Regions from separate parts of the Faecalibacterium sp. OM04-11BH genome, predicted to be linked through region 1. Evidence: a T-box and tRNA genes for the amino acid it is inferred to sense, from the RefSeq annotation. Region 1 holds a T-box; the other holds one or more tRNA genes.
The links. The T-box of region 1 lies ahead of metG (methionine--tRNA ligase). A T-box ahead of a tRNA ligase gene usually reads a tRNA of that ligase, here a tRNA-Met.
Positions count from the first base shown of each region.

Region 2: it encodes a tRNA-Met, which carries the amino acid that the T-box ahead of metG (methionine--tRNA ligase) is inferred to sense. The anticodon was not compared.

Region 1 is NZ_QULS01000018.1:26,105-41,508, reverse strand. It holds gene DXB44_RS12880 (hypothetical protein) at 52-1,227, shown strand; gene glmM (phosphoglucosamine mutase) at 2,246-3,631, shown strand; T-box leader at 3,768-4,007, shown strand; gene metG (methionine--tRNA ligase) at 4,075-6,072, shown strand; gene DXB44_RS12865 (DMT family transporter) at 6,085-7,044, shown strand; gene DXB44_RS12860 (TatD family hydrolase) at 7,041-7,856, shown strand; gene DXB44_RS12855 (hypothetical protein) at 7,947-8,180, shown strand; gene DXB44_RS12850 (Dabb family protein) at 8,292-8,594, opposite strand; gene DXB44_RS12845 (hypothetical protein) at 8,669-8,890, opposite strand; gene DXB44_RS12840 (SdpI family protein) at 8,900-9,211, opposite strand; gene DXB44_RS12835 (hypothetical protein) at 9,237-9,554, opposite strand; gene DXB44_RS12830 (DUF2798 domain-containing protein) at 10,626-11,090, shown strand; gene DXB44_RS12820 (F0F1 ATP synthase subunit A) at 11,648-12,331, shown strand; gene atpE (ATP synthase F0 subunit C) at 12,372-12,599, shown strand; gene DXB44_RS12810 (ATP synthase F0 subunit B) at 12,615-13,106, shown strand; gene atpA (F0F1 ATP synthase subunit alpha) at 13,096-14,850, shown strand; gene atpG (ATP synthase F1 subunit gamma) at 14,837-15,404, shown strand, end outside.
Region 2 is NZ_QULS01000011.1:45,403-60,806, forward strand. It holds gene mnmG (tRNA uridine-5-carboxymethylaminomethyl(34) synthesis enzyme MnmG) at 1-706, shown strand, start outside; gene rsmG (16S rRNA (guanine(527)-N(7))-methyltransferase RsmG) at 770-1,477, shown strand; gene DXB44_RS10220 (ParB/RepB/Spo0J family partition protein) at 1,632-2,426, shown strand; gene DXB44_RS10225 (AAA family ATPase) at 3,050-3,883, shown strand; gene DXB44_RS10230 (ParB/RepB/Spo0J family partition protein) at 3,906-4,781, shown strand; gene serS (serine--tRNA ligase) at 4,877-6,208, shown strand; tRNA gene DXB44_RS10240 (tRNA-Met) at 6,644-6,720, shown strand; tRNA gene DXB44_RS10245 (tRNA-Glu) at 6,812-6,883, shown strand; gene DXB44_RS10250 (DUF4160 domain-containing protein) at 7,013-7,273, shown strand; gene DXB44_RS10255 (DUF2442 domain-containing protein) at 7,290-7,589, shown strand; gene DXB44_RS10260 (HAD family hydrolase) at 7,645-8,307, opposite strand; gene DXB44_RS10265 (PH domain-containing protein) at 8,384-9,739, opposite strand; gene DXB44_RS10270 (hypothetical protein) at 9,736-10,167, opposite strand; gene DXB44_RS10275 (TrkA family potassium uptake protein) at 10,164-10,832, opposite strand; gene DXB44_RS10280 (TrkA family potassium uptake protein) at 10,877-11,290, opposite strand; gene DXB44_RS10285 (undecaprenyl-diphosphate phosphatase) at 11,506-12,339, shown strand; gene DXB44_RS10290 (chloride channel protein) at 12,407-13,684, opposite strand; gene DXB44_RS10295 (DUF362 domain-containing protein) at 14,070-15,194, shown strand; gene DXB44_RS14790 (hypothetical protein) at 15,259-15,404, opposite strand, start outside.

The DNA of each region.
Region 1 (15,404 bases):
GAATAATGGCTTCGCTGCCAGAAAACTTAAAACGTAATAGGTGATATAGTAATGACAGTTCTCTATATAATTAAGGCGTTACTGAACGATCCCATCATTCAGAGCTACCTCATTAGTTGTGGGGCGAGTGCCTCTTGGGATGCAATGAAACTTCTTGGAAAAAAGGGTGATGATACGCTTGAAAATCAACTGTATGGGGTGCTATCAGAAACATTTGAACGATTTGCTGACTGTATGAAGCTTGAATATGACGAGCAGCTCGTCATGGACTCCTTTCTGCATAACATAAACAATACAGAGGACTTTGGAAACCAGGCTAAGGTATTATCGGATACATTAAACGTTTCAATCGGCAATGAGCAACTAAAACGATGGAACGCTATTTTTGTAGAAGTGTGCTCAAAACCAAAATATCAATGGCTCTACAACAAACTCTCGGCAAATTTTGAAATCGCCAAATTAAACGATAGAAACTACGAATGGATGACAGAGTGCATGGAGGAAAACTTCTGCAAGATCCAATGCGAGAAATTACAAAAATTACCGCCGTTGTTTGACGACATCGGAGTAGAACTGGACAAAACGTGTTGGTATACCATCAAGGTCCTGATTTATGAAATCGTATTTAATGCGAAGGAGCACGGAAAAGCGCAGAAGTGCTTCGTACAAATCACAAAAAACTCCATTGCTGTTTTCGACGATGGAACGGAATTTGATCCTCAGGAGATGAAGCAGCGTGAAGAATGCCATGGCGGTGCAATGGCATTGCAGGACGTGATGGAGAACTATCCGGAAATCGTGTTGAAAAGCACCTATGCCAATGGACTGAACCGCTTTGAAATGATATTCCCGAATGAGGTTTTTGATGTAAACCAGATGAGCGAAATTGTGATACCAGATTTATACTACATGAGAGGAGAAGTTCAACTGAAGTACCCTGAGGGCAAGTTTCGATATTACTTCATCGATATTGGCGAAATACCAACGGGACAAAGAGGTGAATTGTTTGCAACATACAGTGGAATTGCTGTTTTGGTAGAAAAACTTCAGAATAACATCGAGAAACTGACAGAGGATAGCGAGATATTTGTGCGTTTTCCGAACACATCAAGGCCTGACTATAAGAAGGTATATTCTATGATGGCCCGAGTGCTGTGGGGGCGAATGATGCCAGGGAAAATAAAGATATCGCTGAGCCCGGCCTCGTTGGAAACAGAGATGGAGTGAATGAAGGAATTTCATAAGTTGTTCTATATCGAACAAATGCCTCCCTTCTCCAACCACAGCTTTCAAAATCACTTCCGGTGAAATTATAGTAAAAGAAGCGCAGGGAAGAGCAGAAGCTGAGCAACTAAATAGCGTAAATCAGAAACGATTAAGGCAATCTGCACATCAAGACACCTTCAATCGCTTCAAAATTTATTCTTCAAAAATTAGCAATAACCCATCACTCAATTCCGTCCATCAATGCACCAACAAAATCATTATCCACCTCATCACACCCACCCTGAGGAGTGCATCTGGGCAGGGCGAACGCCCCGGCGGGAGCCCCGGGCCCCGGACGCTCCGAAGAGTGAGCACGATATCACATGAAAATCCATACGCAAAAAAGTGCGGAAATGCAAAAAAATCCCAAAACAAAAAATTACGAAAGAACTTGAAAACAACGTTGAAACGTGGTATAATTTTGGTACGAACAAGCCGGTTTTGGTACGACAACGGTATGCTGTGGTACTGTAACTGTTGTTTCGAAATTATGAACGATCACAAAAAAATCGTGAAAATTTAGCGTAGCTACGATGACACCTATCAGGTTCAGGTCGTGTCTTGGTACGACAACGAGAACTCCTACACCTCTCAGATGGTCCGTACCATTAAGTACTTCGCTGAGAACTGCTAATTGCGTTCCTACGCTCAAAAGTGCTTGAGGTGCTGTGCCGAATGACGGCTGATAACGGCTTTGCCGGTACGAATATGCTGTGATCGGCGCGACAACAGGATATTGAGTTCAACACCCTTTCTTTTGCGGGATTCCGTGAGAGGAAGGGTGTTTTTTATCTGCTTGCAGGGAGAAAATCCAAAGAAAGGATGATTTGCTCTGAGAATTGTGCTATACTGAACTTACAGCGTCCCGGAGCCGATGTACCATGCGGACGACATTGCTTCTCTTTGCAGGGAGCATCAGGCAACAGGGAAAAGCATATACACTATAAAAAGTTCGCTTTTGGAAACGAGGTAATCAAGAATGGGAAAGTATTTTGGAACCGATGGCTTCCGTGGGGAAGCGGGCATTGATCTGACCGCTGACCATGCCTACAAGGTTGGCCGTTTTCTGGGCTGGTATTATAACGCTCTGCGCGAGCGCAACGGCAACAACGAGCCTGCCCGCATCGTCATTGGCAAGGACACCCGTCGCAGCTCCTATATGTTCGAGTACAGTCTGGTGGCTGGTCTGACTGCTTCCGGCGCAGACGCCTACCTGCTGCACGTCACCACCACCCCGTCTGTGGCCTACATCGCCCGTGTGGATGACTTCGACTGCGGCATTATGATCTCTGCCAGCCACAATCCGTTCTATGATAACGGCATCAAGCTCATCGACTGCTACGGTGAGAAGATGCCCGAGGCGACCCTGCTATTGGTGGAGGACTACCTTGACGGCAAACTCCATGTGTTTGACAAGGACTGGCCGGAACTGCCCTTTGCACACCGGGAGCACATCGGCTGCACCGTGGACTATGTGGCAGGCCGCAACCGCTACATGGGCTACCTGATCTCTCTGGGTATCTACTCCTTCAAGGGCATTAAGGTCGGTCTGGACTGCGCCAACGGCTCTAGCTGGAATATCGCTAAGTCCGTGTTTGACGCTCTGGGCGCTGACACCTACGTCATCAACAACAAGCCCAATGGTCTGAACATCAACAATAATGCTGGTTCTACCCATATCGAGGGCTTGCAGAAGTTCGTGGTAGAGAACGGTCTGGACGTTGGCTTTGCCTTTGATGGCGATGCTGACCGCTGCCTGTGCGTGGACGAGAAGGGCAACGTCATTACCGGTGACCACATCCTGTACATCTACGGCTGCTACATGAAGGAGCACGGCGAGCTGATGAACAACACCGTGGTCACCACGGTCATGTCCAACTTTGGCCTGTACAAGGCCTTTGACGAGCAGGGCATCGGCTACGCAAAGACCGCCGTGGGCGACAAGTACGTCTACGAATACATGGCTAAGAACAGCTGCCGGATCGGCGGCGAGCAGAGCGGCCACATCATCTTCAGCAAGTACGCCAGCACCGGTGACGGCATCCTGACCAGCCTGAAGATGATGGAAGTTATGCTGGCGAAGAAGATGCCCATGAGCAAGCTGGCCGAGCCGCTGAAGATCTACCCGCAGGTGCTGGAAAATGTCCGCGTGACCGATAAAAAGGCCGCGCAGAACGACCCGGCGGTGCAGGCGGCCGTCAAGGCTGTGGCAGAAGCACTGGGCGATACCGGCCGCATTCTGGTGCGCGAGTCCGGCACCGAGCCGGTAGTCCGCGTGATGGTGGAAGCTCCCGACCACGATACCTGCCAGAAGTACGTTTCTCAGGTGGTGGAGGTCATCAAGGGCAAGGGTTACGCCGTCTGAGACGGAACACTGCGGCAGATGTTGCCCGTGCACCAAAATGCGGGCGGCAGATGCTCTGTGTGGCGTGATCCTGCATCTTTTTGTTGACAAATCCGCACTTTTTGCGTATGATAAAGGTAACACTGAAAATTGTGTCAAATTGGCTGTGAAGAGAAGAGTACGCACCGTCTGCGCCTGACAGAAAGCCCGAAGGATGGAACCGGGCAGGCCGCGCGGTGCCGAAGATGGTCTTGGAGCCGCGCAGGTGAACAATGAGCCTGCGACGGGGTGCGCCCGTTACCGCGCAAAGGCCGGTTTTTGCCGGCTAAAGGCTGCGTCCGCAAGGGCGCAGCGAAGCAAGGTGGTACCACGAAGGTTCAGCGCTCTCGTCCTTGTCCGGTTATACCCGGCAGGGCGGGAGCGCTTTTTGCTTGCAGAACCAAAAGAAAGGAAGATAGAACCCCATGAGCGAACACAAGACATTTTATATCACCACCCCCATCTATTACCCCAGCGATAAGCTGCACATCGGCCACAGCTACACCACCGTGGCATGTGATGCGCTGGCCCGCTTCAAGCGGATGCAGGGCTACGACGTCATGTTCCTGACCGGCACCGATGAGCACGGCCAGAAGATCCAGGATAAGGCTGCCGATGCAGGCGTCACCCCCAAGGAGTATGTGGACAAGATCGTGGCCACTGTCAAGGATCTGTGGAAGCTGCTGGACGTCAGCTACGACCGCTTTATCCGCACCACCGATGACTACCACATGGAAAGCTGCCAGAAGATTTTCACCAAGCTGTACGAGCAGGGCGATATCTACAAGGGCGAGTACATCGGCCACTACTGCAAGCCCTGCGAGAGCTTCTGGACGGACAGCCAGTTGGTGGACGGCAAGTGCCCGGACTGCGGCCGCGAAGTCTACGATGCCCACGAGGAGGCCTATTTCTTCAAGACCAGCAAGTACGCCGACCGCCTGCTGAAGCTCTACGAGGAGAATCCCCAGTTCATCCAGCCTGAGAGCCGCAAGAACGAGATGATCGCCTTCATCAAGCAGGGTCTGCAGGACACCTGCGTTTCCCGTACCTCGGTCAAGTGGGGCATTCCCGTGCCCTTCGACCCCAAGCACACCATGTACGTCTGGGTCGATGCTCTGAGCAACTATATCTCCGCACTGGGCTATGGCAACGAGACCTATCACGATTACGATAAGTTCTGGCCGGCCGATCTGCACATGGTGGGCAAGGAGATCCTGCGCTTCCACACCATCTTGTGGCCTGCCATGCTGATGGCACTGGATCTGCCGCTGCCCAAGCGGGTGTTCGGCCACGGCTGGCTGCTGATGAACGGCGGCAAGATGTCCAAGTCTGTGGGCAACGTGGTAGACCCTGTTATCCTGTGCAACCGCTACGGCGTGGACGCCATCCGCTACTTCCTGCTGCGCGAGATCCCCTTTGGCAACGATGGTATGTTCACCAACGAGGCACTGATCAACCGCATCAACAGTGATCTGGCGAACGATCTGGGTAACTTGCTCAGCCGCACCGTGGCCATGTGCGAAAAGTACTTCGGCGGCACTGTGCATAACGTGGCCGGTACCGAGGCCATCGACACCGAGCTGGAGACCATGGTCAGCGAGTTGACCGCCAAGGTCACTGCCGATATGGATGACCTGACCATCCCGCAGGCACTGATGGAGATCTTTGCGGTCATCCAGCGCGCCAACAAGTATATCGACGAGACCGCACCCTGGGCACTGGCAAAGGACGAAGCAAACAAGCAGCGTCTGGAGAGCGTGCTGTACCACCTGTGTGAGGCACTGCGCGTGTGCGGCATCCTGCTGAACGCCTACCTGCCCACCACTGCTCCCAAGATGATGGAGCAGCTGGGTCTGGACGCTTCTGCATTGGATCTGACCAAGACCACCTACGGCGCACAGCAGACCTATACCGTGCATAAGGGCGAGGCACTGTTCCCCCGCATTGACGTGGCTAAGGAAATCGCCCACCTGAAAGAAGAGGACGAAAAGCGCAAGGCCGCTGCCGCTGCTGCCAACAAGGCCAAGGAGGAAGCCGAGAAGAAGGCTGCCGCCCCCGCAGAGGAGAGCACCGTGGACTTCACCCATGAGGAAGAGATCGACTTTGACACCTTCTGCAAGGTGGAGCTGCGCGTGGCCGAGGTGCGCGCCTGCGAGAACCTGAAGGAGAGCAAGAAGCTGCTGCACCTCACCGTTTTTGACGGCGAGCGGGAGCGCTGCATCCTGTCCGGCATTGCCAAGTGGTTCAAGCCGGAGGATCTCATTGGCAAAAAGCTGGGCATCGTGTGCAATCTGGCACCCCGTCCCATGCTCAAGGGCAAGTACGTCAGCGAGGGTATGATCTTCGCTGCCGATACCGCCGACGGCGGCTGCTCCATTGCTTTCTACGGTGACGATACCCCCGTGGGCAGCCGCATCCACTAAGTGAGGAGTATCATGTCTGACAATACAGCCGTCCGTGCGGCAAAGTTGGATAAGATCTTCGGCACGCCGGTGTGCGCCGTGCTGCTGGCCATCTTCTGCAATGTCCTGTGGGGCTCGGCCTTTCCGTTCATCAAGCTGGGCTACCGCCTGTTCTCCATCGACTCCGGCAACACCGCCTCCATCTTCTGTTTTGCAGGGGTGCGGTTCATGCTGGGCAGCGTGCTGGTGCTGCTGGGCAGCATTCTGCTGCAGGGAAAAGCACCCCGCTTGCCCCGGGGCAGGGTAGCAGCCGAGTGCTGCGCGCTGGGCTTGTGGCAGACCACGGCACAGTATGCGTTCTACTATATCGCTGTGGCCATGCTCACCGGCGCGTTTGGCGGCATCCTGAACAGCACTCAGAGCTTTCTGGGCGTCATCTTTGCCCACTTTATCTACGGCAATGCGGACCGCATGACCCCGGCAAAAACGCTGGGCTGCGCGGTGGGCTTTGCGGGCGTGCTCATCGGTACCCTTGGCAACCACGGCAGCGGCAGCGGCTGGGGCGTGTTCTGCATGATGGCGGCGACCGTCATCTTCACTCTGTCCGGCCCGTGGAACAAGTCGGTCACCAAAAAGGCCGACAGCTTTGCTGTCTGCTTCCTGAACCTGTTTGTGGGTGGGCTGGCACTGTTTGTGCTGGGCACTGTCATGGGCGGCCGTCTCCATGTGCAAAGCGCACTGGCTGCGGTGGTCATGCTGTATCTGGCCTTCATCTGCGGCGCAGGCTATATCTTGTGGGCGCTGCTGATGAAGAACAACCCGGTCAGCCGCATCGCCATCTTTGGCTTCGTCAACCCGGTGGTCAATGTGCTGCTGAGCGCCGTGCTCAACGGCGAGCCGCTGTTCCGCTGGCAGTATCTGGCGGCGCTGGTGTTCGTGTGCGTGGGCATCTGGCTGGTGAATAAAGCCCCCGCCAAAAAGGAGAAGGTATGACCGGACCTATTTTTGACACCCACGCCCATTACAGTTCCCGCGCCTTTGACGCCGACCGCATTGCACTGCTGGACAGCCTGCCCGACAAGGGTGTGGTAGGTGTGTGCGAGCAGGCCACCCACTCCGGGGATGCGCCCCGGGTGCTGGAGCTGGCGCACCGCTACCCGTGGGTGGTGGCAGCTATTGGCATCCACCCGGAAAGCCTGTTGCCCGCTGCCGACTGCGGCGAGGAAGGCCCTGCGCCCACGGTGTCGGTGTACGGCGGCGATTGGGCCGCCGAGATGCGGGCGCTGATGCCCTACTACAACGACCCTAAAGTGGTAGCGGTAGGGGAGTGCGGGCTGGACTATCACTGGCCAGTGCCCAAGGACGCCCAGCTGGCGCTGTTTGAAGCCGAGATCCGGCTGGCGCTGGAACTGGACAAGCCTATCATCGTGCACGACCGGCAGGCGCACGCAGACGTCTACGCGCTGCTCAAAAAGTATCGCCCCAAGGGCATCGTGCACTGCTATTCCGGCAGCGCCGAGGATGCCGTGCAGCTGGCGGCGCAGGGGCTATATATCGGGTTTGGCGGTGCCTGCACCTTTAACGGTGCCAAGAGCGCAGCCAAGGCTATCGAAGCCCTGCCGCTGGATGCCATCGTGCTGGAGACCGACTGCCCCTACATGGCACCGGAGCCGGTGCGCGGCACCCGCTGCGACAGCTCTCTCATCCGCTATGTGGGCGCGTATATCGCCCGGCGCAAGGCATTGGAGCCGGAAGAGGTGTTCCGCACCACCGCCGCAAACGCCCGCCGGGTGTTCGGGCTGTAACCGTTTTTCCGCAGGTCGCGGGGCAAAGCGCTCCGCTTCTGAATAAAAAGCTGATTTATTGAAAACGATAAGAATAAGGAGATCACTATTATGAAGGCACGTATTCCCAAACACCGCGAGTTCATCATCAACTTCCCCGACAGCATCGACCAGAACAAGGCCAACGAGGGTTGGGCAAAGCTGCAGCAGATCGTGGAGGACTACAAGAAGGCACACAACGGCGCTTCTGTTTACGCTCCCACCTTCATCGAGGACTGCGAGCCCGAGGTCAAGAAGCTGCAGGAAGAGTACGGTTTTGAGTACACCGTGGAGTTCGTTCAGTAAGTTCAGCATCGCCTGATAGTAAAAGGGTCATTGCACAAACCGTGCAATGACCCTTTTTGCGTAAGCCCATCTCATAAAATGGCATCCCAGAGCGTCCGCAGATGTGCCGTATTACACCTCGTAGTCCAGACAGACGCGGTTTTTGTAGTAGGGGCGTACCTTGCTGTTTGCCACTGCCACATGCGCCGGGTGGGTGGAGTAGCCCTTGAGCGCCTCGGCGCTCTCAAAGGTGGTATCCAGCATCAGGTCGGCGTTGGAGGAGGGGAGAGCATCAATGTTGACATGGATGTCCACAAGCCCCGGAATCTTGCCGGAAAGGCTTTCCAGACCCTCTTTGATGCCAGCCTTGACGGCGGATTTTTCCTCGGCGGACAGCTCGTCCTTCAGCTGCCAGAGAATAACGTGCTTGACCATAACAAAAAACCTCCTGCGTTTTTTCTCATTGTAACAGGGCGAGAAAGAATCCGCAAGAGGGAAGCTGCAAAGTCTTATTTGGGTGCGAACAGCAGTACCACCAAAAGCACAGCACAGAGCACCGAAACTACGATGCCCTCCAGCCGGGTCAGCCGGATATACTCTTCCGTAGGCTCTGGCACCTGCGTGTACCACCTGCGGGAACGCAAGGCAATGACGTTCTCCGGTTGCAGTGCCATAAAAATGCCGAACCCGATGCCGAAAAGCGCGACCAAGATCGATAAGATGACTTCCATGGAAACCCCTCACTTTTTGTTTTTGTCGTCCCTGCTCAGGGTATAGCACAAATGTGAGATCAGCAGAGCAACACTGAACACAAGCGCCGCCACCATCAAAATGGAGTGCAGCGGCTCGACTCTGGGCAGAAAAATGTTGACCAGCCAGAGCGCACCACAGAGAATCAACAGAATGCCGTAAAATTTGTGGAAATGCTTCTTTTCATCCTCGCTGCTCCAACCGGTGCCGGTGCCATTGTAAAGATCCCGGATGCCGCGGTATAAAAATAGCACGCCCAGTGCAGCGTTCAGCCAGTCTGAAGTGGAAAGGTTCAGGTTCATATATTTGTACTTACCTCCCGGTGGCTCAATCCGCGCTGTGCTCCCAGACTTCATACAGGATCAGGTAGATCACATCAACGATGACTGTAATGGTGCGTACCCCGTTGCTCAGGGTAGGGAAGTTGCCCAGAAACTGCGAAGAAGCAAGAACCATTGCGTTGAAGATCTCCCACACGCCGTTTTTCTTCTGCCACATGGCCCGGTATTCCGGGTCGCGGTCATATTGGTTGAAAAAGGTGTGGATCAGCGGGTCTTTGCCCTGCAGGTCGCGGATGCCCATCCACAGCGCCACAAGGCAGAACAAAAGCTCAAGGATGTTGTACCAGCCAAACGCCAGCTGCATAAAATGCACCTCCCATCTTTTACCATATTATAACATAGGGGGGCGAAAACACAAGGACGCTATTCAACCTTCCTGCGTAAATTTTGCATAAATTGCGCATCAACTATTTGTTGAAACAACATAAAATAAAACCAGCCGGACGAGGCGGTTGCAAGCCCTCGTCCGGCTGGATACTTACTTCTTCGGAGTCATAAGCCTCTTCTCCTTGGTGACCTCATTTTCGGAATACGGGTTTCATAGGGTGACTCTCCTTAGAAACGTTTCTTCAGAATTTAGGTACTTTGCAAGGGGATGAAAATCAACTGTACATTGGACTGACCCTTTTCTCAACTGTTGGACTGCGGCAAACGGTTCATGAGGATGAATTTCATATTACCACATTCTTTCGAGTTAGATTTGCAAGGGAAACGTCTTACTTAGTACATTGGTAGAACTCCTTTTCAGCTATTCAAATAAGGTTCTCCGGATCATTGATACTTTCATAAGAATCATCTCCAGCGGATCTATCTGAACGCTCTGGGGAAGAATTGAATCGACAGGTTGTCGTGTTATCGCTTTATTGATGCTCAAGACCGGCTCTGTTTTTGTGTTTTTATACGGGGGAAACATCCCGTTTGTGGTGAGCCTCTATTTTGCTTCTCAGCGAACCCCGACAGCCTGTCCCTGCTGTGCGGGTTCCATATCAACCATCGGTCTTCGCTCCTTTCTTCTTAAAGTCAGCGGGAGTAACTCTCTTTTGAGCTTCTGCTGTACTTCTCTGGTTTCTGGCTTAATTATACAGGAAGAAGCACGATTTGTCTATTGGCATACCGCACAAAGAATAAATTTTGTTTTTGTGCAATGTTAAAACCTGCGGCGGTGCGGAAAAATTGCCCAGAAGTTCTGGGTCGTTCGTGAAGGATTTTCCACAAAAGGGGAGAAAGTGCCCGCAAGGTATTATGCGCCGGTTCTATTTGTGCTACAATAGCGCCAATGAATGGTAGTCGCCGCCGCCCCGCGAGATGAAAGTTTCGCGGGGCGGCTTTTTTTGCGGCGAAAATTTGCATAAAAAGAAACGGAGAATCAATCAAAATGCCTAAAACTTTACCGGAACGCATCTTCTTTACCATTGTCATGGCCGCTATCATGGTCTATGGCATGATCGTCTACAATGTGGCGTTGAACACAAACGGCGTGACCAACGCCACCTTTGTTATGGCTCTGCACGAAATGCCGATCATGGTGCCGGTGGCCTTCGTGCTGGAATTTTTTGTGGTGGAAAAGCTGGCCACTAAACTGGCATTCCTGTTTATGCGCCCCACAGACCGCCCGCAGTTCATCACCTACGCCATCTCGCTGATGATCGTGTGCATCATGTGCCCGGTGATGAGCCTGGTCGCAACGCTGCTGTTCAAAGAGCCGAGCTTTGGGATGTGGGTACATACTTGGGGCTGCAATATGCCCATGGCGCTGTGCTGGCAGATGCTGTACTGCGGCCCGCTGGCCCGTGCCATCTTCCGGCTGGTGTTCCGCCGCGGGGAAAAGCAGGCCGCGTAAGGCGGTTTGCCTGCGATTCTATAATAAATATGTATAAGAAATATACATAAGATGCTGCCGGAACATACCGGGGAAGATACCTATACGTTTTTTATATACCTGATATATAAAAGCTATACGGTACGGCTATTTTTGCGGAAATATTTCCCAAAACCGACAGAATACGCCTGCAAAGCCTTGGATAAAACAAAACGAATTGTACAGAGTGTACACTTTTGAATGCTTCAACTGTGCACTCTGTACAACAGTTTTGTTTTATCGGTGCAATGCTACCGGGTAAAATGTAGAATGTGCACAAATACCCTTGCCAATTTTGTGCAATCGTACTATTATACACAACGAAAAAAGACGAAACCGACAGAGAAAGGGGAGGGCGCAGACAGCATTCAAGCAGCGCCTTCCTTGCTTTTTTCACGGTACACAGTCTTTTCTTCGCGCGATAAGAAGGTGTGAAGGGGCGCGGAGCAAAGGCGTGCGGCAGATCCTCGGCCGGGGATCTGCCACACATCCGGCTCCCGCCCGCAGACCCCTATCCCTGCAGGAAGGAGGAAAAGCAAATGAACAAATTGACGCAGGCTCTGATGGAAGAGCTCACCGTGGAGTATGTCAAGGTCGGCTCGCTGCAGATCCCGGAATCGGTGGTCATCAGCTGGGTGATCATGCTGCTGTTGGTGGTGGGCTCCATCCTGCTTACCCGCAACCTGAAGGTGGATCACATCAGCAAGCGTCAGGCAGCACTGGAAGCGCTGTATTCCCTTGGCAAAAACTTCTTTGAAGGGTTGCTGGGCAAGGAGGGCAGCCGCTATGTGCCCTACCTGATGACCGTGGCGCTGTACATTGCCTGCTCCAACGTGATCGGTGTGTTCGGCGTAAAGCCCCCCACAAAGGATCTGGATGTGACCGCTGCGCTGGCGCTGATGAGCATCGTGCTTATCGAGTATGCAGGCGTTCGCGCCCGGGGCGGCGCGGGCTTTCTCAAGAGCCTTGCAGCCCCTACCCCCATCATGACCCCTATGAACATCCTCGAGATCGCCATTCGCCCTACCAGTTTGTGTATGCGACTGTTCGGCAACGTGCTGGGCGCGTTCGTTATCATGGAACTGCTCAAGCTGGTGGTGCCGGTGTTCGTCCCGGCGGTGTTCAGCCTGTATTTTGACCTGTTCGATGGTCTGATCCAGACCTATGTTTTCGTGTTCCTGACCGCACTGTTTATGAAAGAGAGCATCGGCGGCGAGGAATAAACAACACATTTAAAACTGTAATTACAAAGGAGATAGAACTATGAGTGGTTTGGTAGCTCTGGGCGCTGGCATTGCAGCGCTGACCGGCATTGGCGGCGGTATTGGCATTGGTATTGCAACGGGTAAGGCAACGGAGGCCATCTCCCGCCAGCCGGAGGCTTCCGGCAAGATCCAGACGAACCTGCTGCTGGGTGCTGCTCTGGCAGAAGGTACCGCAATTTTCGGCTTCGTCGTTGCACTGCTGATCATCCTGTTCCTGGGCCAGTAACGGAGGCGTGGACGAATGCTGAAGTTGGATTTGAACCTGCTGTGGACCGTGGTGGATGTCCTGATCCTGTATGTGCTGCTGCGCAAGTTTTTGTTCAAGCCCATCCAGAACGTGCTGGATCAGCGCCAGAAGACGATCGAGGCAGATATTGCAGCGGCACAGACCTCCAAGACCGAGGCCGCCGCAGCACTTACGACCGCGCAGGACAAGCTGCGTAATGTGGACAACGAAGCCGCAGCCCGCCGCGAAGCCTACGAGAAGCAGGCCGAGGTGGAAAAGCAGCAGCTGCTGGCCGACGCACAGAAGCAGGCCGACGAGATCGTGGCTGCCGGTAAGGCTGCTGTGGAGATCGAGCGCCAGAACAAGCTGCGGGAAGCAGATGCACAGGCTACGGCACTGGCACGCTCCATGTGCGAAAAGCTTTTGAAACATAATTTGACCGCCCAGGATGATGATCAGCTGCTGGACGATCTGCTGCAGAAAGCAGGTGCAGGCAATGGCAACTGAATTCAGTCGTGAATTTTTTGCGGATAACCGCATCGTCAAGGCCAGCCTGCGCTGCGCCCATAAACTCCGCGAAAAAGATCTGGACCGCATCAAGTCGGAGATCAAAAAGCTGTATGACGCCACGGAAGTCATCCTGAACATCACCGTGGACGAGAGCCTGCTTTCCGGCTATGTCCTGCAGGTGGGCGACCGCGTGTTCGACAATTCCGGCCGTCATCAGCTGGATAAAATGATGGAGGGCAAGCCTTCACTGGCTACCCTCAAGACCCGCATCGAGGACTACAAGCCCGCCGAGACCTCCGCAGAGGGCGGTGTGGTCATCTCCTCTGCCGATGGCATCGTGCACATTGATGGCATGAACCGCGCTGTGTACGGCGAGATCGTCACCTTTGAAAACGGTGCCAAGGGCATGGTGGAAAGCGTGGAGCCCGAGCAGCTGGGCGTTATGCTGTTCGATGGTGCCGAGACCGTTGGTGTGGGCACTATGGTCACCCGCAGTGGCAAGCGCGCCGGTATCCCGGTGGGCGATGCTTTTCTGGGTCGTGTTATCAGCCCGCTGGGCGAGCCCATCGACGGCAAAGGCCCCATCGAGGCTGAGGGTTACAACCCCATTGAGAAGCAGGCACCCAGTATTCTGGAGCGCCAGAGCGTGGACACCCCGCTGCACACCGGTATTCTGGCCATCGACTCCATGTTCCCCATCGGCCGCGGTCAGCGTGAGCTGATCATCGGCGACCGCCAGACCGGCAAGACCTCCATTGCCACCGACGCCATCCTGAACCAGAAGGACAAGGATGTGCTGTGCATCTATGTTGCCATCGGTCAGAAGGCTTCCTCCATCGCCCGCGTGGCCGAGGATCTGAAAAAGCACGGCGCTATGAGCTATACCACCATCGTGGCAGCTACCGCGTCGGATTCTGCCCCGCTGCAGTACATCGCTCCCTATGCGGGCACTGCACTGGCCGAGTACTTCATGGCCAAGGGCAAGAGCGTGCTCATCGTTTACGATGATCTGTCCAAGCACGCGGTGGCCTACCGTGCCATCTCGCTGCTGCTGCGCCGCTCCCCGGGCCGTGAAGCCTACCCCGGCGATGTGTTCTATCTGCACTCCCGTCTGCTGGAGCGCTCCTGCCGTATGCGGGATGATCTGGGCGGCGGCTCTATCACCGCACTGCCCATCGTAGAGACGCAGGCCGGCGATGTTTCGGCCTACATCCCCACCAACGTCATCTCCATCACCGACGGTCAGATCTTCTTGGAGAGCGCCCTGTTCAACGCCGGCAACCGTCCGGCTGTCAACGTGGGTCTGTCGGTGTCCCGTGTGGGCGGCGCTGCCCAGACCAAGGCCATGAAAAAGGCCAACGCAAACCTGCGTATCGAGTTGGCACAGTATAAGGAGATGGAATCCTTTGCACAGTTCAGCTCCGATCTGGACGCCGAGACCCGCCGTCAGCTGGAGCACGGCAAGGCACTGATGGAAATGCTCAAGCAGCCGCTGTGCCAGCCTAAATCCGATGCAGAGCAGGTGGTCATTCTGGTGCTGGCCTCCCACGGCCTGCTGGACACCCTGCCCACCGCAGAGCAGCGGGAAAAGACCGCTGCCTTTGTGCGGCAGTTCCGTGCAGACGTCTCCGGTACCATGCAGAAGATCGATGCTGACGGCAAGCTGGAGCCCGACCGGGTGGATGCCATCCTGAACGCTTGGAAAGCTTATGCGGGAGGCAATGACCATGTCGTCCAGTAAGCTGCTGAAGGAGCGCATCGAGAGTATTCAGGATACCATGAAGATCACCAATGCCATGTACCTGATCTCTTCGTCCAAGCTGCGCAAGGCACGGCAGAACTACCAGAATGTGTCCCCCTACTTCAACCGTATGCGGGACACCATCTCCCGTGTTGTGCCGCATCTGCCGGAGGAGCCGGAGCACCCCTTCTTCCACGAGCGGAATCTGGAAAACCCCCGGCGGGCGTATCTGGTGCTTACTGCCGATAAGGGCATGGCAGGTGCTTATAACCAGAACCTGCTCAAGTTTTTGCGGGAGCACGCAGACCCCAACGACCGCTTTTATGTCATCGGTCAGGTGGGCTACCGCGCCCTGCGCCACCGGGACCCCCGCCTTGTGGAGGAGTTCCGTTACAGCGCAACCGCACCCACGTTGCAGCGTGCCCGCGACATCACGGTGGACGCTATTGATGATTTCAAGTCCGGCAAGCTGGACGAGATCTACATCGTCTACACCAAGATCCAGAACGCCCTTACCAGCGAGCCTGTCATGGAGCGTCTGCTGCCGCTGGACC
Region 2 (15,404 bases), on a different contig from region 1:
GAACGCCGCCCGCAACGCGCTGGGCAAGGAGCAGCTGGTGCTGCCCCGGCACACCAGCTATCTGGGTACGCTGGTGGACGACCTTGTGACCAAGGGCGTCATGGATCCTTACCGCATGATGACCAGCCGCAGCGAGTACCGGCTGACCCTGCGGCAGGACAACGCCGACCAGCGCCTGACCCCCATCGGCAGGGAATACGGCCTTGTGCAGGATGACCGCTGGGCAAAGTACCAGCACACCCAGAACATTTTGGAAGCCGAGCGCCGCCGCCTGCACGAGACGCATCTGCGCACCGCAGACCTGCGCGCCGCCATGGAAGCCGCCGGTCTTGCCCCCGCCGCCGAGGGCGGCATTGCCGAGGAGCTGCTGCGCCGTCCCGAGATCAGCTACCCGCTGGTGGCGGGCATCATCGGCTGGGGCGAGGAGATCACCCCCATGCTGGCGGAGCGGCTGGAAACGGAGATCAAGTACGCCGGCTACATCGCCCGACAGGACCGGATGATCCGGGAGGTGGCACGCCACGAAAAGACCCTCATCCCGGAGAATTTCGAGTATGCCGCCCTGACCGGCCTGACGCTGGAAGCCCGGGAAAAGCTTGCTCGCATCCGTCCCCGCAATCTGGGGCAGGCAGGGCGCATCCCCGGCGTTTCGCCCTCCGATGTGGCGCAGCTGAGCATCGCACTGGCAGGGAAACAACAAAAATAATACGAAGTTGCGATAGAATAAACGATTGTGCTACCCCAACCACCCGACAGAAAGGAAAACACTATGATCGACAAACAGCGGTTGGAGGAAAAGTGTTCCACATGGAACATTGCCCTCACCGGCACCCAGCTGGATCAGTTGGATGCCTTTGCCCAGATCCTTGTAGACTACAACCAGAAGGTCAACCTGACCGCCATCACCGACCCGGAGGGCATCGAGGATAAGCATTTCCTCGACAGCCTGCTGTTTGCCAGCCAGCCGGAGGTTGCCGGGCGCATGGTGGACGTAGGTGCCGGGGCAGGCTTTCCGGGCATTGTGACCAAGATCTTCAAGCCGGAATTGGAACTGACCCTCATGGAGCCCACCGGCAAGCGGGTGGAGTTTTTGAAGTACGCCTGTGCCCAGCTGGGTCTGACCGGGGTGGAGTTTGCCAAGGAGCGCGCCGAGGAAGCTGCCCGCAAGGTGTGGCGGGAGCAGTTCGACCTTGCCTCTGCCCGCGCCGTGGCAGCCCTGCCCATGCTGGCAGAATACTGCCTGCCGCTGGTGAAGGTGGGCGGCAACTTCCTTGCCATGAAGGGTGCATCCGGGGAAGAGGAGCTGACCGCCGCCCGGGGTGCCATCAAAAAGCTGGGCGGCGAGTACCGCGAGACCCGCACCCTGCACCTGCCCGGCGGCGACACCCGCACGCTGATTTTGTGCAAAAAGATTTCGCAAACTCCGACAGCATACCCCAGAAACGGCGGTAAAATTGCAAAAAGCCCGCTGAAATAACGCATGATTTGACGCAACCTGTAAGACCCTGCCGAACGAAATTTCTGGCGGGGTCTTTCTTTGTGTGCTACACTGAAGCTGAACAGGTTTTCCACGATTTCCCGGAGAAATGTGGAAAAACCGAAGGTTTATTTCACAGGAAAGGGGCAGCATCATGTTTGAACGCAAGAAACCGTCCGGGAAATTACTCTCTCTGCCCATCGACCAGATCCACCCGTCGCCCTTTCAGGCGCGCAAAAGCTTTGACGAGCAGGAGCTGACGGCGCTGGCGCAGAGCATCCGGGAGAACGGTCTGCTCCAGCCGGTCACGGTGCGCAAGGCGGCAGAGGGCTACGAGCTGGTGGCAGGGGAGCGGCGGCTGCGCGCCTGTCAGCTGGCAAAGATGACCACCATCCCCGCCATCCTGTGCAGCTACGCCGACGACCGCACCGCCGCACTGGGTTTGCTGGAAAACATCCAGCGTGCCGACCTGAACCCCTTTGAACAGGCGCAGGGGCTGCGGGATGTGATGGTGCTGTGGGACTGCACCCAAGCCGAAGCCGCCAAGCGTTTAGGCATGGCGCAGCCCACCTTTGCCAACAAGCTGCGGCTTTTGCAGCTGACCGCAGACCAGCGGCAGTTTGTGCTGGACAACAACCTCACCGAACGCCACGCCCGCGCGGTGCTGCGTCTGCCGGAGAACCGCCGCAGCGAGGCGCTCATCACCATCGCCAAGCGCCGCCTGAACGCCCGCCAGACTGACAGCTACATCGAGCAGCTGCTGAACAGCCCGCCCAAGGCTGGGCACCGCATCTCCATGGTGCGGGACGTGCGCATCTTTGTCAACACCATCGACCACGCCATCCGGCTGATGACCGACAACGGCGTGCCCGCCACTGCCCACCGGGAAGAGAAGGACGGCTACATCGAGTACACCGTGCGCATCCCCACCGCCGCTGTGGAGAAGTGAATTGTTCCATGTGGAACAGCGCTGCGGGGTAGGAGGTGGTAGCCGAGGGATGTTCTCTTTTGGTGGCAAAAGAGAACCAGAAAACCCCCAGCGATTTCGACGCGCTGGAGCCACGAAAAAGGGGCTGCTCGCCCCTTGTAACCCCAAAGGGGTGGGCTACACCGGAAAAAACTGAAGATTCACGCCTGTTCGGCGTGAAGATCTTTTAACCGTTTTTTCCGGCTCCGCCGATTTGAAACCCCTCAGTCGCTGCGCGACAGCTCCCCCCGGGGGAGCAAGCGCAGCAGCTGCCGTTTCCCGTTACGACCCCTCCCGTGAAAATAGCGTTTGGAGCGCTCCGCAGAGCGCGACAAACGCGAAATTAAAAATAATTTTTCCGCTGAACATGGCTAGAGCGAAGCGGAAGCCATTCCAAATCGTTTATTTATAGCCTAGACCTATGCAGATTTCCACTTTCCCACCCCCAAAAGTTAAAAATCCAGCCGAAAAACGCTCCAGATGGTTCAAAAAACAATTTGGATGTGTTATACTAGAAGCCAAGGTGTCTGTCGGACGGGGAAACCGGCGGGCACGACTGCGTGTTCCACGTGGAACAAATCTTTCCCCGGGAGGAAGAAAAGCGCGTGGCAAAAATTGTAGCGATCGCAAACCAGAAGGGCGGAGTGGGCAAAACCACCACCGCTGTCAATCTTTCGTCCTGCGTAGCGGCGCTGGGCAAAAAGGTGCTTATCGTAGATCTTGACCCGCAGGGCAACACCACTACCGGCTATGGCATCCCAAAGCGCAGCGTAGAAGCGGGCACTTATGAGGTGCTTATCGGCAGGGCAACAGCGGCGCAGGCCATCCGGCACACCGAGTACCGCACCGACGTCATCGGCTCCAACACCCGTCTGGCCGGTGCCAGTCTGGAAATGATCGACCTGCCCGGCCGTGAGGGGCGTCTGCGCAAGGCGCTGGCTGAGGTGCAGAAGGACTACGACTTCATCTTTATCGACTGCCCGCCCAGTCTGGATCTGCTCACCCTCAACGGCCTGAGCGCCTGCGACAGTGTGCTCATCCCGGTGCAGTGCGAGTACTATGCGCTGGAAGGCCTGTCGGAGCTCATCAGCACCCTCAAGACCATCCGCAAAAAGTATAACCCGTATCTGGATATCGAGGGCGTGGTGTTCACCATGTTCTCGCTGCGGTACAACCTGACCGTGCAGGTGGTGGAACAGGTGCAGAAGTACTTCGGCTCCAAGGTGTACAAGACCACCATCCCGCGCTCCATCCGCATTTCGGAAGCGCCCAGCTACGGCCAACCCATCAATTTCTACGAGCCGAAGGGCAAGGGCAGCGAGGCCTACATGGACTTGGCCATCGAATTTGTCAAGCACAACCGCCCGCAGGAACCTAAGAAGTCCCGCGCAAAGGCTGCACCCGCCGCAGAGCCGGCGAAAAATGCTCTGGAAGATTAAAACAGGGGGAACAAGGTAAACAATGGCAAGAGGAAAAGGAGGGCTCGGACGCGGGCTGGACAGTCTGTTTGAGGACGCAGCACCGGTCTTTGGGTCAGAGCACGCAGCGGTGGAAACGCTGCCGCTGCGCGAGATCGAGCCGGACCCCGACCAGCCCCGCAAGACCTTTGAACAGGAGACCCTCAGCGAACTGGCTGCCAGCATCGCCGAGCACGGCTTGTTGCAGCCCATCGCGGTGCGTCCGAGACCCATGGGTGGCTACAGCATCGTGGCAGGCGAGCGCCGCTGGCGTGCCTCCCGCATGGCGGGTCTTACCGAGGTGCCGGTGGTCATCAAGGATGTGTCCGACGAGCAGGCCATGGAGCTGGCGCTGGTGGAAAATTTACAGCGCGAGGATCTGGACCCGGTGGAAGAAGCTGCCGGCATCCGGGAGCTGATGACCCGCTGCGACCTGACACAGGAGCAGGCCGCCCGCAAGCTGGGCAAGAGCCGCAGCGCGCTGGCAAACAGCCTGCGTCTGCTCAACTTACCGGAAACAGTGCTGGAACTGCTGAAGAGTGGTTTTATCAATACCGGTCACGCCAAGGTGGTGCTGGGCCTGCCCACACCGGAATTGCAGGCCGAAGCCGCGCAGATCATCGCGGACAACCAGCTGAACGTCCGGCAGGCCGAGGCGCTTTGCAAAAAGATGGCAAAGCCCGCCAAGGAGCCCCGCGAACCCGCACCCCGCGGCACTTTGCCGGTGGAGGTGGAAGAGAGCCTGAAACAGGTGCTGGGCAGCGAGGTGAACGTGGCCTACCACGGCGGCAAGGGCAAGCTGACGGTGCATTTTTACTCCGACGAGCAGCTGCGCGCCTTTGCAAACCTGCTGGGACAGTACCAGATGGAAACCGAATAATCATGCGATCCAAGGCGGGAACTGCCGCCTTTGAACGGCAGCGGAAAGCCGCAAGTGCACCGCTGCAAGCCCAATAGAGTTAAGGAGAGTCAATCATGCTGGATATCAAATTTGTCCGCGAGAACCCGGACGCCGTTAAGGAAAACATCAAAAAGAAGTTTCAGGATGCAAAGCTGCCGCTGGTGGACGAGGTCATCGAAAAGGATGCCAAGTACCGTGCAGCCCTGAAGGAAGTGGAGGCCCTGAAGGCCGCCCGCAACAAGCTGAGCAAGGCCAACGGCCCGCTGTTCGGTCAGCTGAAGAAGTGCACCGACGAGGCACAGAAGGCTGAGCTGCAGGCACAGATCGACGCCAACAACGCCGCCGTCAAGGCGGACGCCGACAAGATGGCAGAGCTGGAGAAGGAAGAGGAGGAACTGTCCGCCCGCATTCAGGAGATCATGTACTCCATTCCCCAGATGATCGACCCCAGCGTGCCCATCGGCCCGGACGATACCTATAACGTGGAGGCTCAGCGCTTCGGCGAGCCTGTCGTGCCGGATTTCCCCATCCCGTATCACACCGAGATCATGGAGAGCTTTGACGGCATTGATATGGACGCCGCAGGCCGCGTGGCTGGTAACGGCTTCTACTATCTGCTGGGCAACATTGCACGCCTGCACGAGGCTGTGCTGGCCTATGCCCGCGACTTTATGATCAACAAGGGCTTCACCTACGTCATCCCGCCCTTCATGATGCACGGCAACGTGGTGCAGGGCGTCATGTCCTTCCCCGAGATGGACGCCATGATGTACAAGATCGAGGGTGAGGACCTGTACCTGATCGGCACCAGCGAGCACACCATGATCGGCCGCTTCATCGACCAGACGCTGGACGAGAGCAAGATGCCCCTGACCCTGACCTCTTACAGCCCCTGCTTCCGCAAGGAGAAGGGCGCACACGGCATCGAGGAGCGCGGCATCTACCGCATCCACCAGTTCGAGAAGCAGGAGATGATCGTGGTCTGCCGCCCCGAGGAGAGCGCCGACTGGTACGAGAAGCTGTGGAAGATGTCCGTGGAGCTGTTCCGCAGCATGGAGATCCCCGTGCGCCAGCTGAACTGCTGCTCCGGCGATCTGGCTGACCTGAAGGTCAAGAGCTGCGATATCGAGGCTTGGAGTCCCCGCCAGCAGAAGTACTTCGAGGTCTGCTCCTGCTCCAATCTGGGTGACGCACAGGCACGCCGCCTGCACATCCGCATCAAGGGCAAGGACGGCAAGACCTATCTGGCACACACCCTGAACAACACCTGCGTGGCACCCCCGCGTATGCTGATCGCCTTCCTGGAGAACCATCTGCAGGCCGATGGCAGCGTGACCATCCCCGAAGTGCTGCAGCCGTACATGGGCGGGCTGAAGGTCATGGTCCCCACCAATAAGAAGAACTAAAACTGCACCGGGTTTTCCACAACCGGCCAGAAAAAGGTTGAAAAAAGCACCGCTTTCCGCACAGGGAAGCGGTGCTTTTTGTGTGGGAAGCGGGTGCTTAACTCCCTCAGTCAAAGCCTTACGGCTTTGCCAGCTCCCTCTGGGAGGGAGCCTTTTGCATAGTGGTAAAGTTTCCGGCTCAAACGCAAAGCTTGCGGTAGCGCTATAAGCTCCCCCTTCGGGGGAGCTGGCATCGCGCAGCGATGACTGAGAGGGTTCGTCTCTTTTTGCAGCAAAACCCTTACAAAAATGACAAGAAATGCAATATTATAACGCACCTATGTAAATAAATCGAGAATCTCAAAAAACTGCAAATTTTTTTGAAAATATGTGTTGACAAAAGGGGCATCTATGGATATAATAATAAAGCACCGTTCGAGTGCAAGTTAAATATGTGGCGGTATAGCTCAGTTGGCTAGAGCATTCGGTTCATACCCGAAGTGTCACCGGTTCAAATCCAGTTACCGCTACCACGTTACAGAGTTTCGCTAAGATAAGGGGGACGGTCGTCCGCAGTAGTGGACGATGAAAGTCGGAGGTTTTAGCGAAGCTCTGTATTTGTAAGGCCCGTTGGTCAAGCGGTTAAGACACGGCCCTTTCACGGCTGTAACATGGGTTCGATTCCCGTACGGGTCATAAAAACGCCTTTGCGCAATGCGCAAGGGCGTTTTTGCTTTGTCCCGTACGGGAATCTTAGCTATATAATACAGGATAGACTTTTTTCAAAAAATAAGATATACTTACGTTGAAAAGGTGGGATGTGTTATGCCGGAGATCAGTTTATTTTGCGGGATACGGGTCACAATGTTTTACAGTGACCATAATCCGCCGCATTTTCACGCCGAATACGGCGGATTCAAGGCATTGATCGATATTCAAAATTCCTGTGTGATCCGTGGTGCATTGCCGGGGCGGCAGCTGAAGCTGATCCTTGCATGGTGCGAGCTGCATAAGGATGAGCTGATGCAGAACTGGGAACTGGCCAGAACTGCTGCGCCGCTTAATCACATTGCACCGCTGATCTAAAAAAGGAGGTATCTCTATGGATACGTTGTTCCCCAAGGTCTTGCAGGCTGTTGCGGGCGAGGACTTTACGGTGTACCTCTATTTCAACGATGGCTCTGTGCGTCTGTATGACGCAAAGCCGCTGCTTAAACTGGGCGGGGTCTTTGCGCCCTTGCAGGATGAAGCTTTTTTCAAAAACCGCCTGACTGTCCTGAACGACACCGCAGCATGGGATGTGAACGGTGACCGGGACCCGGGCAGCTGTGTGGACTTGGACCCCATCGAGCTGTACGAGACCTGTCCTGTGGTGGTAGACCCGCTGGAATCGGCATCCTGAACCGCAAAAATACGCAAAAACACGGGAAGATCCGCAGACCTTCCCGTGTTTTTATTTATTTATTCTGCTCCTGCACATACCGCAGGATATCCTCCGGCACCTCTGCCAGCGCATCGGCACCGGCGGCGGTCAGCTCAGCACGACCGCGGAAGCCCCACAGCGCGCCCATGGCGGGCAGCTGCGCGTTGTGTCCGGTGAGGATATCCACGTCGCTGTCGCCCACAAAAAGGGTGGCGGCGGGGTCTGCGCCCAGCTCAGCCATCAGGGCGTACAGCCCGGTGGGGTCGGGCTTGGTGGGTACGCCCGGGCGGTTGCCCCGCACGGCGTCAAAGCGGCCGGTGCCAAAGTAGTGGGCAATGATGCCGCCGCACAGGGCATCAGCCTTGTTGGAGAACACCGCGCACTGGATGCCCTCGGCCTTCAGTGCGTCCAGCAGTGCCGGAATGCCGGGGTAGGGTGCGGTCTTGTCCTCCTTGTGGGCATCGTACCGGGCGGTGAACTGCGCCAGCGTCGCCGCCAGCTGCGCCGGGGTGCGGGCGTCAGCGGGGGAGAACCGTTCCACCAGCTTGGGGATGCCGTTGCCAACCATCATCTTGAACTGCGCCACCGTAAAGGTGGGCCAACCATTTTGGGCACACACCCAGTTGCCGGCATCGGCAAGGTCGTCGATGGTGTTCAGCAGGGTGCCGTCCAGATCAAATAATACAGTCTTTATCATAAAATAGTCTCCGTTGCTCTGTGTTACAAAAATGCCCCGCCGACCGTAGGTTCAGCGGGGCATCGCAAGTATACTTCTATATCTCCAGAAAATCAAGAGCCGCCAGCGGCACGCTGCGCACCGTGACCTTTTCTTTGCCGGGAAATACAAGGGTCAGGTTAGCGCGCTGCACCGTCACCGCCCAAGGAGACTGCAACGCGGTAAAGCAGGTGTCCGGGTGGAACACGCACAGCTGGTGCAGATGGAACCGGTGCTGTCGGCAGAGCAGCAGCTGTCCCTGCTGCTGCCATACGCCCTCCCGGTGCCAGCCCACGGCGGCAGCGCCCAGCAGGGCGGCAAACACCCCGGTGGGGATGAGCAGCGGCAGGGTGAGCGCGGGCAGGGTAGTGCGGGATACCGCCGTCAGCAGCAGGCAGAGCGCCAGCGGGATGCCTGCCGGCAGAAAAAATACCAAGCTGCGGTCAGTGGTGTCGGCGCGGGTGTCCGGGGGCAGCTGCGTCATCTCCGGCAGCAGCTCCCGCAACAGCGGAGTGCCCTCCCGCCAGACGAACAAAGGCAGCTCCGGGCGGCACGCCCCTGCCGAAACGAATACCGGGCAGTAATGCAGCGCCCATGTGGCGGGGGAGCGGCGCAGGTCGGCGTAGTTCAGCTGGCAGAGCCGCAGCCGCATCTCGTACCGGCGTACAAGCCCGCCCCGGCTGCCCAGCTGGGTATCGGTGCGCCAGACGGTATAATGTACCGCCTGCAAAGCGCTGCGCACCAGACTGATGCAGAACAGCGTACCCGCCAGTACCAGCAGCCACGCCGCGCCCAGCGGCAGCCAGCGGGCGGCAAGCGCCGCCAGCTGTCCCAGCTGCGCAAGGGCAGCGGTCTGGGCGTCCGGGGCGTAGCTCTGGGTCTGGTGGATGGCCAGCCACCATAAAATCAAAGTGGACAGGCCGTTGGCACCCAGCACCGTAAAGGCCAGCTTTTCGCCGCCCTTGGGCGCGTGCCACAGCGGGTCTGTCACCGGCAGCAGCACATCGGCAAGCTCCTCGGCCTGCTGCCGGGTAAGATACAAAGTGATGGTCTTGGTCTGCCCCACAGGGTATAGCACCACCCGGCAGGCACCGGTCAGGCGGTAGAGCAGGGGCTGCTCCAGCACCAGCGCCGCCAGACCCTCGGCGCGCAGGGCGCGGTCCAGCCGTACCCCCAGCCGCCAGCTGACGTGCACCGTGCCCTCGGCATCCGCCTGCCAGCGGCTTGCATAGTACACCGCCCAGCACACGGCGCTGATAAAGACCAGCAGCACAAGTTCCTGCCGCAGCGCCGCACGCAGGGCGTCCCAGTTGCGGTCAAAAAGCACCTGTACCAGCGGCAGAAGGTACACCAGCAGGGTTTTGCGCAGCAGATGCAGCGCCGCCAGCGGGTGGAAGTGCTTTTCCCGGTTCATACGTTGCCCTCCATCAGTACCGCCGCCAGCGCGGTGGCCTGTGCGGCGGGGATGCCGGGCAGCACCAATTGCAGCCCCGGGCTGCGCACAAGGAGCACGGTGCACCCTGCTGCCCACAGCAGCGGGGTGCGCAGCAGCTGCACCCCGGTGACCGCCCGGCGCGGGATGCGGTGCAGCACAGGGACAGCCACCCCGGCCTGCACCGTGACGCTGTCTGCCGTCAGGGCGGCGACAAAGCTGCAGCAGCGCGCCCGGACAAGCGCCACCAGCGCCGCCCATACAGCGCAAAAGACTGCGCCCGCCCACACGCTCTGCCAGAAGGCAAAGGGCGCGCAGACCAGCCCGGGCACAGCTGCCCAGACGCAGAGCACCCGGCGGGCGCGGGGCGGCAGCACCAGCGCGGTGCGCAGCAGCTCCTGCTCGCTCATTTGTGGGAGGAAAGACCCCACGCATCCATCAGCAGATGCAGGGTGTCGTCCTGTGTCAGGCAGAGCAGCCGGTCCCACGGCAGCAGCACCGTGTTGCCGTGAGGGATGATGAACTCGGTATCCCGGGTGATGCTGACCAGAATGGCATCGCCGGGAATGGGGATCTCCTTGATCTCCTTGCCCGCAAACTGAAAGTCCTCCGGCAGCAGGATCTCGTTCAGGCTGGCAGTGCCGCCGCCCAGCGAAAGCAGCTGCCGGATGGTGTCGGTCTCGATCTCCCGCTCCAGAATATGGCTCAGGTTGTCGGTGCCGCACACCACGGTGTCTACACCCAGCGTGTGCAGGATGTCCCGGTTTTTGGGGTTGGAGGCGCGTGCCACGGTACGGTTCACACCGAACTCCCGCTTGGCGATCTGGCACGCCACCAGATTGGTCTCGTCGGTGTTGGTCACCGCCACAAAGGCGTCGCAGCTGGCCACATCGGCGGTGCGCAGGGTGTCAAAGCTCAAGGAGTCGCCGCAGATGACCGGGATATCCAGCGTATCCGCAAGGGTACGGCACAGCGCCTCCTGCGGCTCGATGATGGTCACCTTATGGCGGTGGGACAGCAGGCTTTGGGCAAGATACATTCCCACCCGACCGCCGCCGGCAATACAAACTTTCATATCGTTACCTCATTCTACGGCCTGTAAATCGAAAACAGGCTGTTTTACTTGGAAAGTGCCCGGAACACCGCCTGCTCGGTCAGCACGGTGGGGCAGATGGTCTCCAGCTCGTAGGCCTTGTGGTACAGAATTTGCAGATGCGGGTCGGACACCCGGCAGATGACCTTATCCCGGCGGAAGATGTTCTTTGCCAGCTGCGCCGCCATCAGGTTCACCGAGTCCTCCTCGGTCACCGCCGCCACGGCGTCGCAGTTCTCCACGCCGCCCCGGCGCAGGGTGTCCGGGTCGGTAGGGTCGCCCACAAGGGCAGTGCCGTGAAAGGTATAATCGTCAAAGGCATCCAGACGCTTGAGCTGCTCAGGGTCCTTTTCCACCACCGAGATATCATGGCCGATGCGCTCCAGATCGCGGATCAGCGCCGCACCTACCTGATCGCAGCCGATCACCAGAATGTTCATGAAGGTTCACCTCGTTGTTCTCAAGGCTTTCTGCGCCCGGCGCAGAAAGCGGACAGACTTCTTATTTTTATAGTATAGCACATTTCCCGGGGCAGATAAATACAGCGCCCGGGGGAAAATTTCTATAATCTGTATGCACAGCGGCTCATAGTATGGTATACTGGAACTGCTTTTGAAAAAACAACGCACCCAGCGGGGTGCTGCAGGAGGGATTTATTACGTTTTTCGAGATCATCAAAGCGATCCTGATGGGTATTGTGGAGGGCATTACCGAGTGGCTGCCCATCTCCTCCACCGGGCACATGATTTTGGTGGAGCAGGTCGTCAAGTTCAATGCCAGTGAAGAGTTCATGTCCATGTTCCGGGTGGTCATCCAGCTGGGTGCCATTCTGGCCGTGGTGGTGCTGTTCTGGAATAAGCTGTGGCCCTTCGGGCTGCGGCAGGGCAAGGTCATCTCCAAGCCCAGTGTGTGGAACCTGTGGTTCAAGGTGGTAGCCGCCACCCTGCCGGTGCTGGTCATCAGCCCGCTGGACGACTGGATGGAGGAGCACTTCTATAACTACATCACCGTAGCCGCCATGCTGATCCTGTACGGCGTGCTCTTCCTTGTGGTGGAAAACCGCCGCACCACGCCCCGGGTCACAAAGCTGGAACAGATCAGCTACCGGGACGCTTTGCTCATCGGCGTGTGGCAGTGCCTTGCCATCATCCCCGGTACCTCCCGTTCCGGTGCTACCATCGTGGGCGGTCTGCTGCTGGGTCTCTCCCGCGCCTGCGTGGCAGAGTTCACCTTCTATCTGGCCATCCCGGTCATGGCGGGTGCATCCCTGCTCAAGGTGGTCAAGTTTGCGGTTTCCGGCGTATCCATCACCGGCACCGAGATCGCCGTGCTGCTGGTGGGCTGTGTTGTGGCCTTTGTGGTCAGCCTTGCAGCTATCCGCTTCCTGATGGACTATGTCAAGCGCCACGACTTCAAGTTCTTCGGCATCTACCGCATCGTGCTGGGTGCCATCGTGCTGGCTGTGGCAGCCATCACCGCGCTGGCATAAGAGAAAATCTTATAATGATAACAGGGGCTGTTGCTTGCGCAACAGCCCCCTGTTTTGATAGGAAAGCTTACTCTTCCTCTTTTTTTACCTTTACGCGCCACTTATGGGACATATACTCCGAGCGCAGCTTGTTGGTGACAAAGGTCTGGCTGCTATACAGGCCGTGGTGGCCGGAGAGCATATAGCAGATGCCGCAGCCCAGCGCGATGAGCTCCAGCCCGGCGCCGCTGAACAGCTCAAAGCCCAGCAGGATGGAGGGAATCAGGGCGTTGGTAGCACCGCAGAAGATGGACACCAGCCCCACCGCCGCCGCAAACCCGGCGGGCAGACCCAGCAGCGGGCCGACCACGCAGCCGAAGGTAGCGCCCACAAAAAAGCTGGGCACCACCTCGCCGCCCTTGAACCCGCAGGCAAGGGTCAGCGCGGTGAGGAAGATCTTGCACAGAAAATCCCACGGCAGTGCCTGTCCCTGCTCCACGGCAGCAACGATAACGCTCATGCCCGCGCCGTTATACCGCCCCACGCCGAACAGATAGGAAAAGCCGATGACCAGCACGCCGCCCGCAAAGACCCGCACCCACGGGTTCGGGAGGAGCTTTGGTACGGTGTGATCCATGAAGTGGAGGGTGTAGCAGAACAGGCGGGAAACGGCAGCGCAGGCCACACCCAGCAGGATGACCAGCAGGGCGGTGCGGACATTCAGCTCCGGCGCGGTGAGGGCAAAGTGGGTGGGCGCGATGCCAAAGGCCAGCGAGCAGCCGTAGGCGATGAGGGCAGAGGTAAAGGCGGGGACAAAGGCAGAAGTGAAGGTCAGGCCCACATCCTCCACCATCATGGCAAAGCAGGCCGCCGCCAGCGGGGTGCCGAACAGGGCAGAGAAGAACGCAGCCATGCCGCTGATGGTGGCGGTGCGGCGGTCGTGGTCCTTGAGCCGCAGCAGGGTGCCAAGGTTCCAGCCGATGCTGCCGCCCATCTGCAACGCAGCGCCCTCGCGGCCGGCAGAGCCGCCGCACAGGTGGGTGAGCACCGTGCCCAGAAAGATGGCGGGCACCAGCAGAATGCTGACCGGCTCGCCGCTCTGCACGGCGCGGAGAACGTTGTTGGTGCCCACGCCCTCGCACTTTGTTACCTTATAAAGGGCATTGATGAGCAGACCTGCCACAGGCAAAAGGAACAGCAGCCAGGGCTGCGCGGCGCGCAGCTCGGTCGCGTGCTCGACAGCAAGGTGGAACAAGGTGCCCAGAAATCCGCAGAGCAGACCCATGGGGACTGCCAGAAGGAACCATTGCAGCGCCACCCGCAGGGCGGCTTCGGCTTCGTGCCGGAATGTATCAAAATCGTTCATAGACATAACTCCTGTATATTGACATCCGTTTCGTTTTTTGGAACCGATATAAAATAACACCGCAGGGCAGGGGTGTCAACCCCAAAATGGGCAGAGAAAAACGGCACGGTTCCATTTTCTGTTTACACCGCTCGCCCGGGTGTGCTATACTGAAGGCAGTACCGCACAATTCCCGCCTGACGGCTCAAGCACCGTTCCGGCGGCTGCGGCACGGCATCTGCGTTGCCAAAATGCTCGATAATACACAAAGTATTATCTGCGCTTTTGGCTTAGCATCTGCCGCACCTCGCTCGCCGTATCGGCACTTGGAATCATGTGGTATTGCCTGAACAAAAGAGAGACCGCGCGGCAGACGCCGCCGGAAGGATATGGGAGGAAAAACACCATGGAACCATCCAAAGTTTACTATACGGATTTCCGCTGTCCGGTGGGCACCAGCCTGCTGGAAAAGCTGCGCCGGGTGTGCATTGCCGCCGGCATTAAGGACATCGACATGGACGGCCGGTTCGTGGCCATCAAGATGCACTTCGGCGAGCTGGGCAATCTGGCTTTTCTGCGTCCCAACTACGCCAAGGTGGTGGCAGACCTGTGCAAGGAGCAGGGCGGTATGCCCTTCCTGACCGACTGCAACACCCTGTACCCGGGCAGCCGCAAGAATGCGCTGGAGCATCTGAGCTGCGCCCAGCTGAACGGCTTCTGGCCCATGACCACCGGCTGTCAGGTGATCATTGGTGACGGTCTGCGCGGCACGGATGAGGTGGAAGTGCCGGTGCCGAACGGCGAATACTGCAAGACTGCCAAGATCGGCCGCGCCATCATGGATGCGGACGTGTTCATCAGCCTGACCCACTTCAAGGGCCACGAGTCCACCGGCTTTGGCGGTGCGCTCAAGAATATCGGCATGGGCTGCGGCTCCCGCGCGGGCAAGATGGAGCAGCACGCTGCCGGCAAGCCCGCTGTGCAGGAGGGCTTGTGCCGCGGCTGCCACCGCTGCGCCAAGGAGTGCGGCTCGGACGCCATTACTTACAATGCCGAAAACAAGGCTGTCATCGACTACGACAAGTGCAAGGGCTGCGGCCGCTGCATCGGCGCGTGCAGCTTTGACGCCATCTATTCCCCCAACGACTGCGCCAACGAGCTGCTGGACCGCAAGATGGCGGAGTACGCCGCCGCAGTCTGCCACGACCGTCCCTGCTTCCACGTTTCTCTGGTGCAGGACATCAGCCCCAACTGCGACTGCCACTGCGAGAACGATGCACCCATCCTGCCGGATATCGGCATCTTTGCGTCCTTCGACCCGGTGGCGCTGGATCAGGCCTGCGTGGATGCCTGCCTGAATGCCGCCCCGCTGCCCAACAGCCAGCTGAGCACAAACCTTGCAAAGCCGGGCTGGAACTGCTACCACGACAACTTCAAGGACTCCAACCCCAACATCGAGTGGAAGGCCACCCTTGAACAGGCCGAGAAGGTGGGCATGGGCACCCGCCAGTATGTGCTGAAAAAGGTATAAAGACAAAATGGGGCGCTGACCACACGGTCAGCGCCCCATTGCGCTTTAAAGTTTAAGGTTGCGTTTAAGCCTCGCCGTTCGTCTCCGGCACGATATCGTCCAGCACAGCTTGCAGCGCCTGCCAGTTTTTCAGGGTGCAGCCGGGCAGGGTGTCAGCGTCCAGCCCTGCGTCCGCGATGCGGCCGGTCATGCTGTCCTTGTCACTGAGCA